DNA from 3 places in the Microlunatus sp. GCM10028923 genome. Region 1 is predicted to be linked to each of the others. Evidence: riboswitches for the same ligand, from Rfam matches in the RefSeq annotation. Region 1 holds a riboswitch; each other region holds the start of a gene.

Evidence for each region. A riboswitch is a leader RNA that binds a small molecule or an ion and turns the genes downstream of it on or off. The one in region 1 is predicted to bind S-adenosylmethionine.
Region 2: linked by a shared signal. The riboswitch ahead of thrC (threonine synthase) and the one ahead of ACFQU4_RS33565 (aminotransferase class V-fold PLP-dependent enzyme) in region 1 are both predicted to bind S-adenosylmethionine.
Region 3: linked by a shared signal. The riboswitch ahead of ACFQU4_RS05140 (cysteine dioxygenase) and the one ahead of ACFQU4_RS33565 (aminotransferase class V-fold PLP-dependent enzyme) in region 1 are both predicted to bind S-adenosylmethionine.

The regions. Positions count from the first base shown of each region.
Region 1 is NZ_JBHTFF010000019.1:142,499-146,859, forward strand. Features, by position in the region: gene leuA (2-isopropylmalate synthase) at 1-1,247, opposite strand, end outside; gene ACFQU4_RS33560 (hypothetical protein) at 1,446-2,372, opposite strand; SAM riboswitch class IV at 2,488-2,590, shown strand; gene ACFQU4_RS33565 (aminotransferase class V-fold PLP-dependent enzyme) at 2,636-4,000, shown strand; gene ACFQU4_RS33570 (DUF5130 family protein) at 4,118-4,361, opposite strand, start outside.
Region 2 is NZ_JBHTFF010000003.1:73,333-77,693, reverse strand. Features, by position in the region: gene ACFQU4_RS07590 (glycosyltransferase) at 1-583, opposite strand, end outside; gene ACFQU4_RS07585 (TetR/AcrR family transcriptional regulator) at 497-1,036, shown strand; gene ACFQU4_RS07580 (ubiquitin-like small modifier protein 1) at 1,045-1,320, opposite strand; gene thrC (threonine synthase) at 1,317-2,597, opposite strand; SAM riboswitch class I at 2,611-2,723, opposite strand; gene ACFQU4_RS07570 (hypothetical protein) at 2,822-3,238, shown strand; gene ACFQU4_RS07565 (DUF3263 domain-containing protein) at 3,253-3,561, opposite strand; gene ACFQU4_RS07560 (Gfo/Idh/MocA family protein) at 3,747-4,361, shown strand, end outside.
Region 3 is NZ_JBHTFF010000002.1:209,776-214,136, forward strand. Features, by position in the region: gene ACFQU4_RS05130 (DUF418 domain-containing protein) at 1-212, shown strand, start outside; gene ACFQU4_RS05135 (rhodanese-like domain-containing protein) at 163-624, opposite strand; gene ACFQU4_RS05140 (cysteine dioxygenase) at 621-1,103, opposite strand; SAM riboswitch class IV at 1,317-1,429, opposite strand; gene ACFQU4_RS05145 (hypothetical protein) at 1,543-1,869, shown strand; gene ACFQU4_RS05150 (glycoside hydrolase domain-containing protein) at 1,940-4,361, shown strand, end outside.

The DNA of each region.
Region 1 (4,361 bases):
CCGCCCTTGCCTGATTGGGAATTGACCCGGATCACGGCCTCGTACGTACGCCCGACATCATGCGGGTCGATCGGCAGGTAGGGCGCCTCCCAGGCGATCTCGGAGACCTCGATCCCCTGCTCCTTCGCCTTCGACTCCAGATCCTCCAGCCCCTTCTTGATCGCGTCCTGGTGGGACCCGGAGAAGGCGGTGTACACCAGGTCGCCCGCGTACGGATGGCGCGGATGGACCGGCAGATTGGTGCAGTACTCCACCGTGCGACGGATCTCGTCGATGTCGGAGAAGTCGATCTTGGGGTCGATGCCCTGCGAGAAGAGGTTCATGCCAAGCGTGACCAGGTCGACGTTGCCGGTCCGTTCGCCGTGCCCGAACAGGCAGCCCTCGACCCGGTCGGCGCCGGCCATCAGGGCCAGCTCGGTGGCGCCGACGGCGGTGCCGCGGTCGTTGTGCGGATGCAGGCTGATTGCCACGTGCTCGCGGTTGCGGACGGTGCGGCCGAACCACTCGATCAGGTCGGCGTACGTGTTCGGGGTGGACATCTCCACCGTCGCCGGCAGGTTCAGGATGATCTCCCGTCCCTCGCTCGGCTGCCACACGTCCATCACGGCGTTGCAGACCTCGACCGCGAACTCCGGCTCGGTGCCGGTGAAGATCTCCGGCGAGTACTGGTAGCCGAACTCGACGTCGCCCAGGTGCTGCTCGGCGTACTTCACCACCAGTTCGGTGCCGCGGGTGGCCAGCGCCAGGCACTCGGCCTTGTCGATCTTGAAGACGACCCGGCGGAACAGCGGCGCGGTCGCGTTGTACAGATGGATCGTCGCGGCCTTGGCACCGACCAGGGACTCGGCGGTCCGCTCGATCAGGTCTTCCCGGGCCTGCGTCAGCACCGAGATCGTGACGTCCTCGGGGACCCGCCCCTCGGTGATCAACTGGCGGACGAAGTCGAAGTCGGTCTGGCTCGCCGACGGAAAGCCGACCTCGATCTCCTTGTAACCCATCCGCACCAGCAGCTCGAACATGCGGAGCTTCCGGGCCGGGGTCATCGGGTCGATCAAGGCCTGGTTGCCGTCCCGAAGATCGGTGGACAACCAGCGCGGCGCCTCCGTGATCCGCTGTTCCGGCCAGGTGCGGTCGGGCAGGGAGATGGGGGTGTACGCGCGGTAACGCTGGAACGGCATCGGGCTGGGCTGCTGCACCGGTACGGACTGCGGGCGGGTCGCGTCGGCCGGCGTGGTGTTGCTGATCATGAAAGATTCCTCGCTGCTCGGATCACTCCTGTTCGGCTGGACGCACGAACTCCGCAGCGAGGGTGCCAGCCCTTAGCGGGCCTCGCTGCGGCAGCGAAGGAGGAGAGACCAGAAGGTCATGTCGCCCACTGTAGCCACATCGGCCTGGCTTTGGCCACCCAACCACCGGCGCCACCGCGGGACGGGTGGACTGAACGCTCAGGGACCGGGAGGCCCGGAGGGCGAGGTCGCGCCCGGGCTGCGGCGGCGGGCCAGCAGGCGATTGAGCAGGACACCGACGGCGACCAGGCCGACCAGGACGGCGATCACCACCAGGCCGCTGGACGGGTTGCTGATCGTGAACGCGGTGATCCAGAAGATCACCGTGGCGCCGATCAGACAGCCGGCGCCGATCGACAACGCCTTGTTGCCGGGCGGCTGCTGAGTCGTCAGCTCCAACCGCTGGCTCAGGCGGACGGCGCCGGACTCGTACACGTCGGCGAGATCGACGAGCTCGTTGAGGGTCCGGGTCGCATCCCAACCAGGCAAGGGACCTGGCATGGCGATCTCGAAGCCGTCGCCGGCGAAGGTGATCATCGCCGCCTGCCCCTGCGGGTGGGCCAGCAGCCAGTCGATCACCGACGGCGGCACGGCTCCGGCGACGGTCGCCGGATCCTTGGCCAGCACCCGGAACTGTTCGTCGAACCGGGCGTGCCCGGTCGGGGCCTCGGTCAGCCCACCGAACAGGACGGTCGGCAGTGCGAGTGCGCGAGAGATGATCTTGATCGGCGTGGTCCGCGGGCCGAGCACCTGGATCGAGTGGTGCGAGGTCCGGCTGGTCGACCCCGAGGTCACGGTCTGCGTCGAGTACTCGAGCAGGACCACCCGGCGGCCGCGGTACTCGGCGGCGAAGGCGTAGTCGAAGGCCTTGCCGGTCCCGGTGTACGGAGTGTCGGTGAGCGGATCGGCCACCCGCCCGAACGGCAGCCCGAGTTCCGCGGTGAACCAGCGCGCCCCGAGCCGGCGACCGAGATCGTCGGTCTCGGCGCGGAGCCGGTGTTTGCGGCGCCGGCTGGCGACAGCGATCCCCACGAAACCGATCACGAACCCGCAGACGATGATCAATGCCGAGATGCCCTGATCCATGGCGGTCACCCTAGCGAGCCCAGGCCATCTCAGAACCCGGACAGCATTCTCAGAATGTGACCAATCGGGTTGCGCCGGGTCGCACGGTCGGTTGCAATGGTCGGCAAGAAGTACGTGTGACGAGTACCAGCGTTCAGCCCCGGCTTGCTGGTCGGCAACCCTCCTCCGCGGCGGGGTGCCCCGGGTGAACACACGGCCACCCCTGGCAAGCGCGGGCCGTAGCGGACAACGATCCAAGGCCCCATGATCATGAGGAGCCGGCGATGTCTGTCGTCATCGAATCCCGTACCACCACCGACCTGCGGCGGCAGCCGTCCATCCCCGCATTGCGTACGGTCAGCGGCGCCGACCTCGAGGTCCCGCTGGTGGACGGCAGCACGACGCGGTACGTCAACCTCGACTACGCGGCCAGCGCGCCGGCGCTGTCCGAGGTGCTGGACGAGCTCGGCCGAGCACTGCCCTACTACGCGTCCGTGCACCGCGGCGCCGGCTACGCGTCGGCGGCCAGTACCACCGCGTACGAGCAGGCCCGCCGGACCATCGCCGCGGCGACCGGGGCCCGGGCCGACGACCACGTGATCTTCACCCGCAACACCACCGACGCCCTGAACCTGCTGGCCCGGGCCGTTCCCGCCGACCTCGACGTGGTCTGTCTCGACATCGAGCACCACGCGAACCTGTTGCCCTGGCAGCAGCGCGGCGCGACCGTGATCACCGCCCGGCCGACCCTGGCGGAGACGCTCGACCTGCTGGCCGCCGAACTCGCCCGGCCCGAGGTCGCCCTGCTCGCGATCACCGGCGCGTCCAACGTGACCGGCGAGACGCTGCCGTTGGACCGGATCGCCGAACTGTGCCGGCGGACCGGCACCCGGCTCGCCGTCGACGGCGCCCAGCTGGTGCCGCACCGCGACGTCGACCTGGCCGGTAGCGGGATCGACTATCTGGCCTTCTCCGGCCACAAGACCTACGCGCCGTTCGGTGCCGGGGTCCTGGTCGGCCGCGCCGACTGGCTGGATGCGGCGCCGCCCTATCTGGCCGGCGGCGGTGCGGTCCGCCGGGTCCGTACCGACGAGACGGAGTGGACCACCGGCCCGGCCCGGCACGAGGGCGGCACCCCGAACGTGCTCGGCGCGGTCACCCTCGCCGCGGCCTGCCGCACCTTGACCGGCCTCGGCCGGCTGCGTCGGGACCGGCACGAGCGGGCGCTGACCGACCGGCTGCGGGCCGGTCTCACCGAGGTGCCGGGGGCACGGCTGCTGCGGATCTTCGACGACAGCACCGACACCGTCGGCATCGTCGCGTTCACGGTCGACGGTTTCGACGCCGGCCTGGTCGCGGCCTATCTGTCGGCCGAGCACGGGATCGGCGTCCGGGACGGCAAGTTCTGCGCCCATCCACTGCTGAACCGGCTCGGCTGCGCCGACGGAGCGATCCGGGTCAGCGTCGGCCTGGGCTCATCGTCCGCGGACGTGGACGCGCTGATCACCGGGCTGCACCGGCTGGTCGAGGTTGGGCCGGAGTGGACGTACGACGAGGTGGACGGCCGGATTCAGCCGGTACCGGATCCGCGGCCGGCGCCGGACTGGCTGCCCGAACTGGAGACCGGCGGCACCGGCTGCAGGGGCTGAAACCACAACGTTCCCTGAGCTTGTCGAAGGGCAAGGCCCGATCTGGCTCGGCCCTTCGACAGGCTCAGGGCACTGAATTGCGGCTTGGCCCTTCGACAGGCTTAGGGAACGACAGGCTCAGGGGTTGACGTGCAGCGTGCGCGGCTTGCGGGCCGATTCGCCGAGCTGCTGGATGCCGAGCACCAGGCCGCCGACGATGTCGCCGCCGGCGAAGGACGACTGCATGCTCGCCGCGGCCAGCCGGCATTCAACATCATCCAGGGTGCGCCGCGCCTCGACGCCGGTGATGATCTCGAGCGCCCGGAAGCCGGGGTCGCAGAGCACCAGCACCGAATGCTGCGGGTCGTCGAGCCCGGCGTGC
Region 2 (4,361 bases), on a different contig from region 1:
GCCGCGGCAGGCCGAGGGTCTCGGACCGCCACTGCTTCGCCACCCCGGCCAGGCCCATCAGGGCCGGGTTCGGCAGCCGGTAGCTCGCCCGGTTCAGCGCGCGCGGGACCGGGAACGGGAGCAGCGGGTTCGGGAACGAGCTGGTCGGCACCCAGCCGGGCTGCAGTCCGACCCCGACGGCCGGCCGGCCGAGCTTCTCGGCCAGGTGCTGCATCGGCAGGTTGACCGGGTGGACGACGACGTCGGCGTCGGCCGCCGGCACCGCCGCGAACTCGTCCAGCATCCGGCGCAGCATCGGGCCGGTCCGCCGGATCAGCTGCAGCGCCATCCGTTTGCCCCGCAGGCCACGGAAGTTGGTCTCCATCGCCGCCCGTACCTCGGGATCGTCCATGATCTCGTTCATCCCGTCGTACACGGGCACGAAGGAGAAGTCGTACGGAGCGGCCAGGGAGGCGGAGCCCTCGGGAGCCGCCAGCACCGCGACACGGCCTTCCGGCTGTTCGCCGAGCAGGGCTACCAGCAGACAACGGTCGCCCAGATCGCCGCCGAGGCGGACGTGGCCAAGAAGACGTTCTTCAACCACTTCCCGACCAAGGAGGACGTCCTGTTCGCCGACGCCGGGCGGTTCGTGGAGGCGGCGCACGAGGTGATCGCCGCGCGCGAGCCGGGCGAGCCGATCGGCGACGTGCTGCTGAAGGTGTACGACCACGTGCTGGCCCAGCCGCCGACCGACGAACTGCGGGTGCCGGACACGGCCGTGCTCGACATCGCAGCCCTGGCCCGGAACGTGCCGGCCGTTCAGGCCAAGGCACTCCAGGTCATGTCGGAACTACAGCAGCAGGTGGCGACCGCGTTCGCCGAAGCCTTTCCCGACGAGCTGGATCCGGTCACGGCCGGAGCCGCAGTCGGCGCGCTGATCGGCGCCGGGCAGGGAGCCAGCATGGCCAGTCTGCGACTCGGCCACTCCCTGCCGGAGCACCTCGCCGGCACCCGGCGCGCGCTCGACCTCGTCCGGGACGGACTGCGAACGCTCTGATCCGAGGATCAGCCGCCGGCGACCGCGGGGATGATCGAGATCTTGGCGTCGTCCTCGACCTTGGCGTCCAGGCCGCCGACGAACCGGACGTCCTCGTCACCGACGTACACGTTGACGAAGCGGCGCAGCTCACCGGCCTCATCGACGATGCGCTCCTTGATCCCGGGGTGGGCCGACTCGAGCGAGTCGAGCACCTCGGCCAGGGTCGCGCCGTCGGCGGTGACCTCCTTGGCCCCGCCGGTGTAGGTCCGGAGGATGGTCGGGATGCGTACCGATGCCGTCATGGACGCTCATCCTTCCAGAAAGCCTCGAACGCCTCATAACGAGGCGGGATGGTGGTCTTCGGGCCGACCTTGTCGGCGACGGCGTCGAGCGTCTTCAGCCCGTCGCCGGAGTTGATCACGACCGTCTCGGCCGCCGGGTCCAGGACACCGTCGGCGATCAGCTTCGCGGTCACGCCGACGGTCACGCCGCCCGCGGTCTCGGCGAAGATCCCCTCGGTCCTGGCCAGCCGCTGGATGTTCGCGACCACGGTCTCGTCGTCGACGTCGGTGATCACGCCACCGGTGCGGCGCACCGTGTCCAGCACGTACGGACCGTCGGCCGGGTTACCGATCGCCAGCGACTTCGCGATCGTGTCCGGCTTCACCGGGCGGACCACGTCATGGCCGGCGCGGTAGGCCTGCGCGATCGGCGAGCAGCCGGTGGCCTGCGCACCGAAGATCTTGTACGGCTTCTCGTCGACCAGCCCGAGCTTGATCAACTCCTGCAGGCCCTTGTCGATCTTGGTCAGCTGCGACCCGGACGCGACCGGGATGACGATCTGGTCCGGGATCCGCCAGCCGAGCTGCTCGGCGATCTCGTACGCCAGCGTCTTCGATCCCTCGGCGTAGTAGGGCCGCACGTTGACGTTCACGAACGCCCAGCCCTCTTCCTCGCCGGCGATCTCGCTGGCCAGCTTGTTCACGTCGTCGTAGGTGCCCTCGATCGCGATCAAGGTCGTGTCGTAGACGGCGGAGGCCAGGATCTTCTGCCGCTCCAGGTTCTCCGGCACCAGCACGACGGACCGGATGCCGGCCCGGGCGGCGGCCGCGGCGACCGCGTTGGCCAGGTTGCCGGTGGACGGGCAGGCCAGCACCTTCAGGCCCAGCTCGCGTGCCGCGGAGAGTGCGACGGCGACTACCCGGTCCTTGAACGAGTGGGTCGGGTTGCCCGAGTCGTCCTTCACCCAGAGCTGCCGCAGACCAAGATCATCGGCGAGGTTGCGCGCATCGACCAGCCGGGTGAACCCGGGGTCGGTGGACCGGAAGGTGGCGATGTCGGCGGGCACCGGCAGCAGCGGCGCGTACCGCCAGATGCTCTTCGGGCCGGCCTCGAGCTGGGCCCGGGTCACGGCCGGGAACTCGTACCCGACCTCGAGCGGGCCGAAGCATTCCACGCAGGCATAGAAGGGGCCCAGCGGCCCGGTGGCGCCGCAGGCCCGGCAGATCAGATGGGTGGCGTTGCCGAAGGCTCCGGGTCGACAGCCGGCGGGAGCTTCGGCGGAAATAGCCGTGGTCACGCGATCACGTCCTTCATCATCTTTCTCGGTCGACTGTCGCCGAGTCGGAAGTGGCACCGTGTCCGTCGGTCGGCCGGTTGCCGGGGAGTCATCGGGCCGAATCCCTCATCCCCATCTAGATGGCTGATTCAGCGTAAGGTCCGGATCGGGCGTTTCCCGAATCCTTTCTCGGATTGCAAGATCAATGCCCATATGCTGGACTCCTCGAGGGAGCGGAGGCCCGGATGGAGCTGCGATTTCACCTGCGCAGGGTCGGCAACGCGATCAACCTGGCCACGCCGTTCGGGCTGCTGGTGGCGCGGATCGGCGGCGCGCGATGGTCCGGCGGGCCGCGCGGGCTGCTCCAGGCCGAGGGCTACCGGCTCGGCTTTCCGTACGCGGAGGCCTTCACGATCGGCAACGTCGTGATCGCGAGGGAGAGCTGGGACGAGCAGCTACGCCGCAATCCGCGACTGCTGGAGCACGAGGAGGCGCACACCTGGCAGTGGTTCTACTGCCTCGGGCTGCCGTTCCTGCTGGCGTACTCGGCCTGTCTGGCCTGGTCGATGCTGCGCACCGGGGATCGCGCGCTCGGCAACTTCTTCGAGCGGCAGGCGGGTCTGGAGAGCGGCGGGTACATCACGCCGCCGGCGACCGACTGACCTTCAGGGAGCGGTCAGGCGTCGATGTTGAGGTCGATGCCGAGCCGGCGGGCCGAGCGCTCGCGCTGGCGGTTGGCCCGGAGCCGGCGCAGCCGCTTCACCAACAGCGGGTCGTGGGCCAGGGCCTCCGGGCGGTCGATCAGGGCGTTCAGCACCTGGTAGTAGCGGGTCGCGGACAGGCCGAAGCGCTCCCGGATCGCCTGCTCCTTGGCGCCGGCAAATTTCCACCACTGGCGCTCGAAGGCCAGGATGTCGGAATCGCGTTCGCTCAACGTCTCCGTGGGGTCGACGGGGTGTTGCTGGGGATTCGTCGCGGCGACCATGTTCCTCATAGTAGGGGAGGAATCACAGCCATGTCATTCACCGCGCCGAGGCCTCCGCGAGCCCCGGAATCCCGGGGAAACCGGGCCGGGACGTCCACGACGGCCGTGGCCGAGCGTAGCAAGCGGTTCCCACGACGGCCTCACCCGAGCACCACGGACGGCTCGGATGCGGTTTGATGGTGGCCATGAAGGATCGCATCGGGTGGGGGATTCTCGGGGCCGGCCACATCGCCGGAGTGTTTGCGTCCGATCTTGCGCTGCTCCCGGACGAGGCTGAACTGGTGGCCGTCGGCTCCCGGTCCAAGGCCAAGGCCGAAGAGTTCGCCCACCAACACGGTTTCGCCCGCTCCTACGGCTCGTACGCCGAACTGGCCGCCGACCCGGACGTCGACGTGGTCTACATCGCCTCGGTCCACAGCGACCACTTCGAGTCGGCCCGGATCTGCCTCGAGGCCGGCAAGTCGCTGCTGATCGAGAAGCCGATCACCGTCTCCGAGCCGCGCGCCAAGGTGCTCATCGCCTGGGCCCGCCAGCGTGGGCTGTTCCTGATGGAGGCCCTGTGGACCCGGACCAACCCGCTGATCCGGCAGGCCGTCGACCTGGTCGCCGCCGGTGAGATCGGCCAGATCAAGCACATCTCGGCCTCGTTCGGGTTCGCCTTCGACGGTCCGGAGACGCACCGGCTGCTGGATCCCGAGCAGGCCGGCGGCGGCGTGCTCGACCTCGGCGTCTATCCGGTCCACCTGACCGAGTTGTTCCTCGGCGAGCCGGACCGCGTGGTCGGGTACGGCAACGTCACC
Region 3 (4,361 bases), on a different contig from region 1:
TCCTGCTGTCGTCGACCGCGTTCCTCGGGTTCGGAGCCCGGGTCGGGCCGGCCGGAGCGTTGCTGATCGGACTGACCGCCTGGCTGGTCGCCGCCCTGGTGGCCAACCTCCTGCAGGCCGCGAACCGGGCCGGTCCGGCGGAGTGGTTGCTCCGCCGGCTGGTCAACCGGCCGCGCCGGGTCGCCGAGCCGGCGCGGAGCTCGGGTGGGTGATCAGGCGCGCGAAGCGTCCGGCCGGCGTGCCGGGATCGCAGACCAGCATCTCCGACCACTGCCGCCAGATCGCTTCCAGCCAGCCGCGGTAGCCGCCGCTGACCCAGGTGACGTTGCCGCGTCCGCGCCGGTGCAGCACCTCGGCCAACCGGTTCGACCGGTCGCCGGCGCCGCAGACCAGGATCACGGTCGTCTCGTCCGAGAGGTCGAGCTCGGCCACCTGCTCGGCGCCGAGCAGCAACGCACCGGGCAGGTCGCCGGCGCCCCGCCGTTCGGCCGGGGACCGGAGGTCGATCACGGTGGCGCCGGCATCCCAGGCGTGCCTGGCCTCGGCCGGGGTCAGCGCCGGCAGCCGCGACGCGATCCGGCCGGGTGGCGCGGTGAGAACCGTACCGGCGGCGGAGAGGGTCACCGGGGTGCCCCGACCAGCCGTACGTCCACCGAGTCGAGCAGATCGCCGTAGCGCGCGTACCGCCTGGCCTCGACCAGCGTCGGCGGATACAGGTGCAGGCTGATCGCCGGATCGGACGAGCTGTTCACCAGCCGATGGATGTGGAACGGGCCGAACTCCGTCGGCCGACCGGCCTCGTGCGTGATCGGCTCGGGATCGATCTGGGCCGGCCGGGTCGGATCGTCCCAGGCCAGGTGCTCCAGCAGCGTGCCCTGCAGGACCAGGATGACGCCGCTGCCGGCGCCGTGGTCGTGCCAGTCGGTCGACTGGCCGGGCAGCCAGGTCTGCAGCCACGCCTCGTAGTCGGGCGCCGAGTGGAGATGGGTACGGAAGCGGCTGTCCGGGTCGAACGTGACCGCGGAGTGCCAGAGCCGCGGCGTCGCCGCGATGATCCGAGCGTGCTGGACCAGGTGTGGGTTCGGGGAATCGAGTTCGGACATGATCATCCTCGGGGCAGGGCCGAGCCTCAGGCCGCCGTACGGGTGAACTGGGCTGGGCGGGGTTGTCGAAGGTCGCGGTCAGCGCATTCGACAACAGACGGCACTCGCCGTCCGAGCAAGATCAACATGGAGCCGGGAGCGGAACGCCGCCGCGGGATCCCGCCAGAGCGGTTCCGCTGTTCCCTTCGTCATCATCGTGCCTCCGCATGTCGTGGAAGTGGCTTGCCCGACGTTCTGCCGGACCAGGTCCTCACCCGGAGCACCCCACCCGCTTCCGCGAGGGTTGCCGGTCAGCGAGCCGGGGCTTGACGCTGACACTCATGACCTGTGGACGATGATCCACGACGACCGGCGCCGGATTCAACCAGGTTCCGCTGTGTCCCACATCACGGACGCCTCCCCGGTTGGAAAAATCGCTCAGGTGTTCGATACTTACGCCATGGCAGGCGTCAGGGACTCGTTCTGGTGGGAGAAGCTCTCTCCGGAGGAGCAACAGCGGGTCGAGAACGAGGAGTGGCCGGCCGGGGAGACCGCCCGCTACCTCAGCGACCACACCCGGGTCGAGGTCGAGGCCCGGGTCGTCTGGGCGCGCGACGGGGAGGAGTGGGTCCGCGGCCACGTCACCCGCTGGGTCCGGCCGGTGGTCCTGGTGGAGCTGCACGACCGCCGTCGGCAGCGGGTCTGGCTGCCCGCCGGAGACGTCCGCCGGCTGATCGACCCGGGGCCCGATCGCGACCCGCCGCCGGAGGGGGAGCCAGTGGTCTAGTCGGGTTGTTTGTCGCCGTGCTCGGCCGGTTCCAACAATGAGGTCTCCACCGACTGTAGGGAGTCAGCCGATGAAGCCGTTCCCGTTGTTCGCCGCCTTGGTGCTCGCCGTCGCCTGTGTCGCGACCGCGCTGACCGCACCGGCGGCCCAATCGGCCGCGAAGCCGTTGCTCTGGGCAGCGCGCGCGTCCACGCACGTCTTTCCGGATTCGCTGCCGGACGACACCGGCGGCGCCTCGGCGCTCGCCCTGGACTCGGCCCGGAACGAGTTCGAGGCCGGCCAGGTGGTGGTCCGCTGGGACCGCGAGTTCACGATCAAGAAGGTCTCGTTCGGCGCGCTGACCGCCGGCCGGAACACGATCGCGGCGTCGAACCTGACGTACAACTTCGTCAAGTTCACCTCGCTGAACCACAACTCGGTCTTCGACAAGAACGGCAGCAAGCAGTACGTCTACGCACCCAGCCGGCCGGCGCCGGACGAGTTCCCGGACGGCCTGTCGAACACGCCGTCGATCAAGGTCGGCGCGAACCGGACCCAGCCGATCTGGGTCCGGGTCAACGTGCCGCGGGACGCCGCCGGCGGGGTCTATCGCGGCACCGTCACGCTGGAGACCGACCAGGGCAACCTGAGCCTGCCCATGTCGATCAACGTCCGGCCGGTGACCATCCCGGACGCCAAGGACAGCGGCTTCACCGACGTCGAGTGGACGTTGTTCTTCGGTACGGTCTCGTATCAGGAGCCGCCGGTGGAGACGATGCTCGCCAATTACGGCTTCTCCCCGTTCAGCCCCGAGTGGTGGAAGCTGATGGAGGACTACGCGCGGATCCGCAAGGACTACCGCAACAACAACCTGACCCTGCCGATGAGCACCCTGCTCATGCAGGGGGAGAAGACCAAGGTCGATCCCGACGGCACGGTGCACTTCGACTGGAGCCGGGTCGACGAGGTGGTCGAGTTCTTCACCGAGCGCGGCACCGTCAGCCGGCTCGAGGGCCTTTGGATGGGCGGCGGTCCCGGCTACTGGTCGAAGTGGGACGTCGAGACGCTGGCGACCGGCCCGGACGGGAAGTTGATCAAGAAGTACGTCGACTGGGACTCCACCGAGGCCGACCAGTACATCAAGCAGTACGTCGCCGCGCTGCGTGATCATGTGAAGGCCAAGGGTTGGGCCGACCGTTGGTGGATGCACGTCGGTGACGAGCCGCAGGGCGCCGTCGGCAAGGCGGGCTGGCTCGGCATCTACGAGAAGGTGAAGGCGGTCTGGCCCGAGGTCAAGATCGGCGACGCCACCTTCCACGAGGGTGTGGCCAGCGAGGTCAGCGCGTACGAGGACATCGTGATCCCCAACCTGCTCAACTACGAGACCCACCCGGCCGCCTGGGACAAGGCGCGTGCGGAGGGCAAGGATCTCTGGCTCTACAACTGCAACATCCCGACCCTCGGCTTCCTCAACCGGTTCGTCGACCAGCCGCAGTACTACCAGCGCCTGATCGGCTGGCTGGCCGCGGCGCGCGGTGCCAACGGGCATCTGCACTGGGCCTTCAACAACTGGAACATCTCGATGGACGACCAGGAGGTGAAGGGCGACTTCTGGACGGTCAACGTCGACAAGGAGCACAAGGACCTGCTGGAGCGGACGCTGCGACTGGAGTCGCTGCGGGACGGCATCGAGGACTGGGAGGTCATCGAGATCCTCAAGCAGAAGCACCCGGGGCTGGCCACCGACCTGGCCAAGGCGCTGGCCAGCAAGCCGGGCACCTTCACCGGCGATGTCACCTATCTGGAACGGATCCGGGCGCTCGTCCTGGACGCGGCCGCGGGCAAGCCGCTGGCGGCCCGGAACCTGGCGAACGTGATCAAGACCGGTGCGGCTGCCGATCTCGGTGCCCAGCACCAGGTGGACGGGGTCTTCGTCACCTGGGGCGACTCGCATCCGGATGCCTATACGATCCAGACCTCCTACGACGGGAAGAACTGGGTCGATGCCGGCACCAGGACCGGGTCCAAGGGCGGCGAGGAGTTCGTCGGACTGAACGCCAAGGCGCGCTACGTCCGGTTGAAGGCCGCGGCACCGGGACTGGTCGATTTCAAGATCGCCGGCGCCCCGGTCGGACGGCCGAACCTGGTCGGTGGGCTGACGTACCACAAGTCGTGGGAGCCGCCGAAGGACCCGAAGGTGTTCGACGACGTCAGTCTGCGGGAGTCCACGGACGGGGTCGTGTCCGACAACTTCGGCGACGGTCGGCCGTACCTGATCCAGGGCGGGCCGAACGTGACGAAGGACTTCAGCGTGACCTTCGACTTCGCCGCGGCCAAGAAGGTGAGTGAGGTCGCGGTCCAGGGCTACGTCGAGTACTCCGGCTACCGTCCGGACACCGTACAGGTGCTGACCAGCACCGACGGCTCGACCTGGACCGACCGGGGCGGGCTGACCCGGCCCAACGACGCCTCGGGCAATCGCTACCTGGTCCGCTTCGCCCCGGTCGATGCCA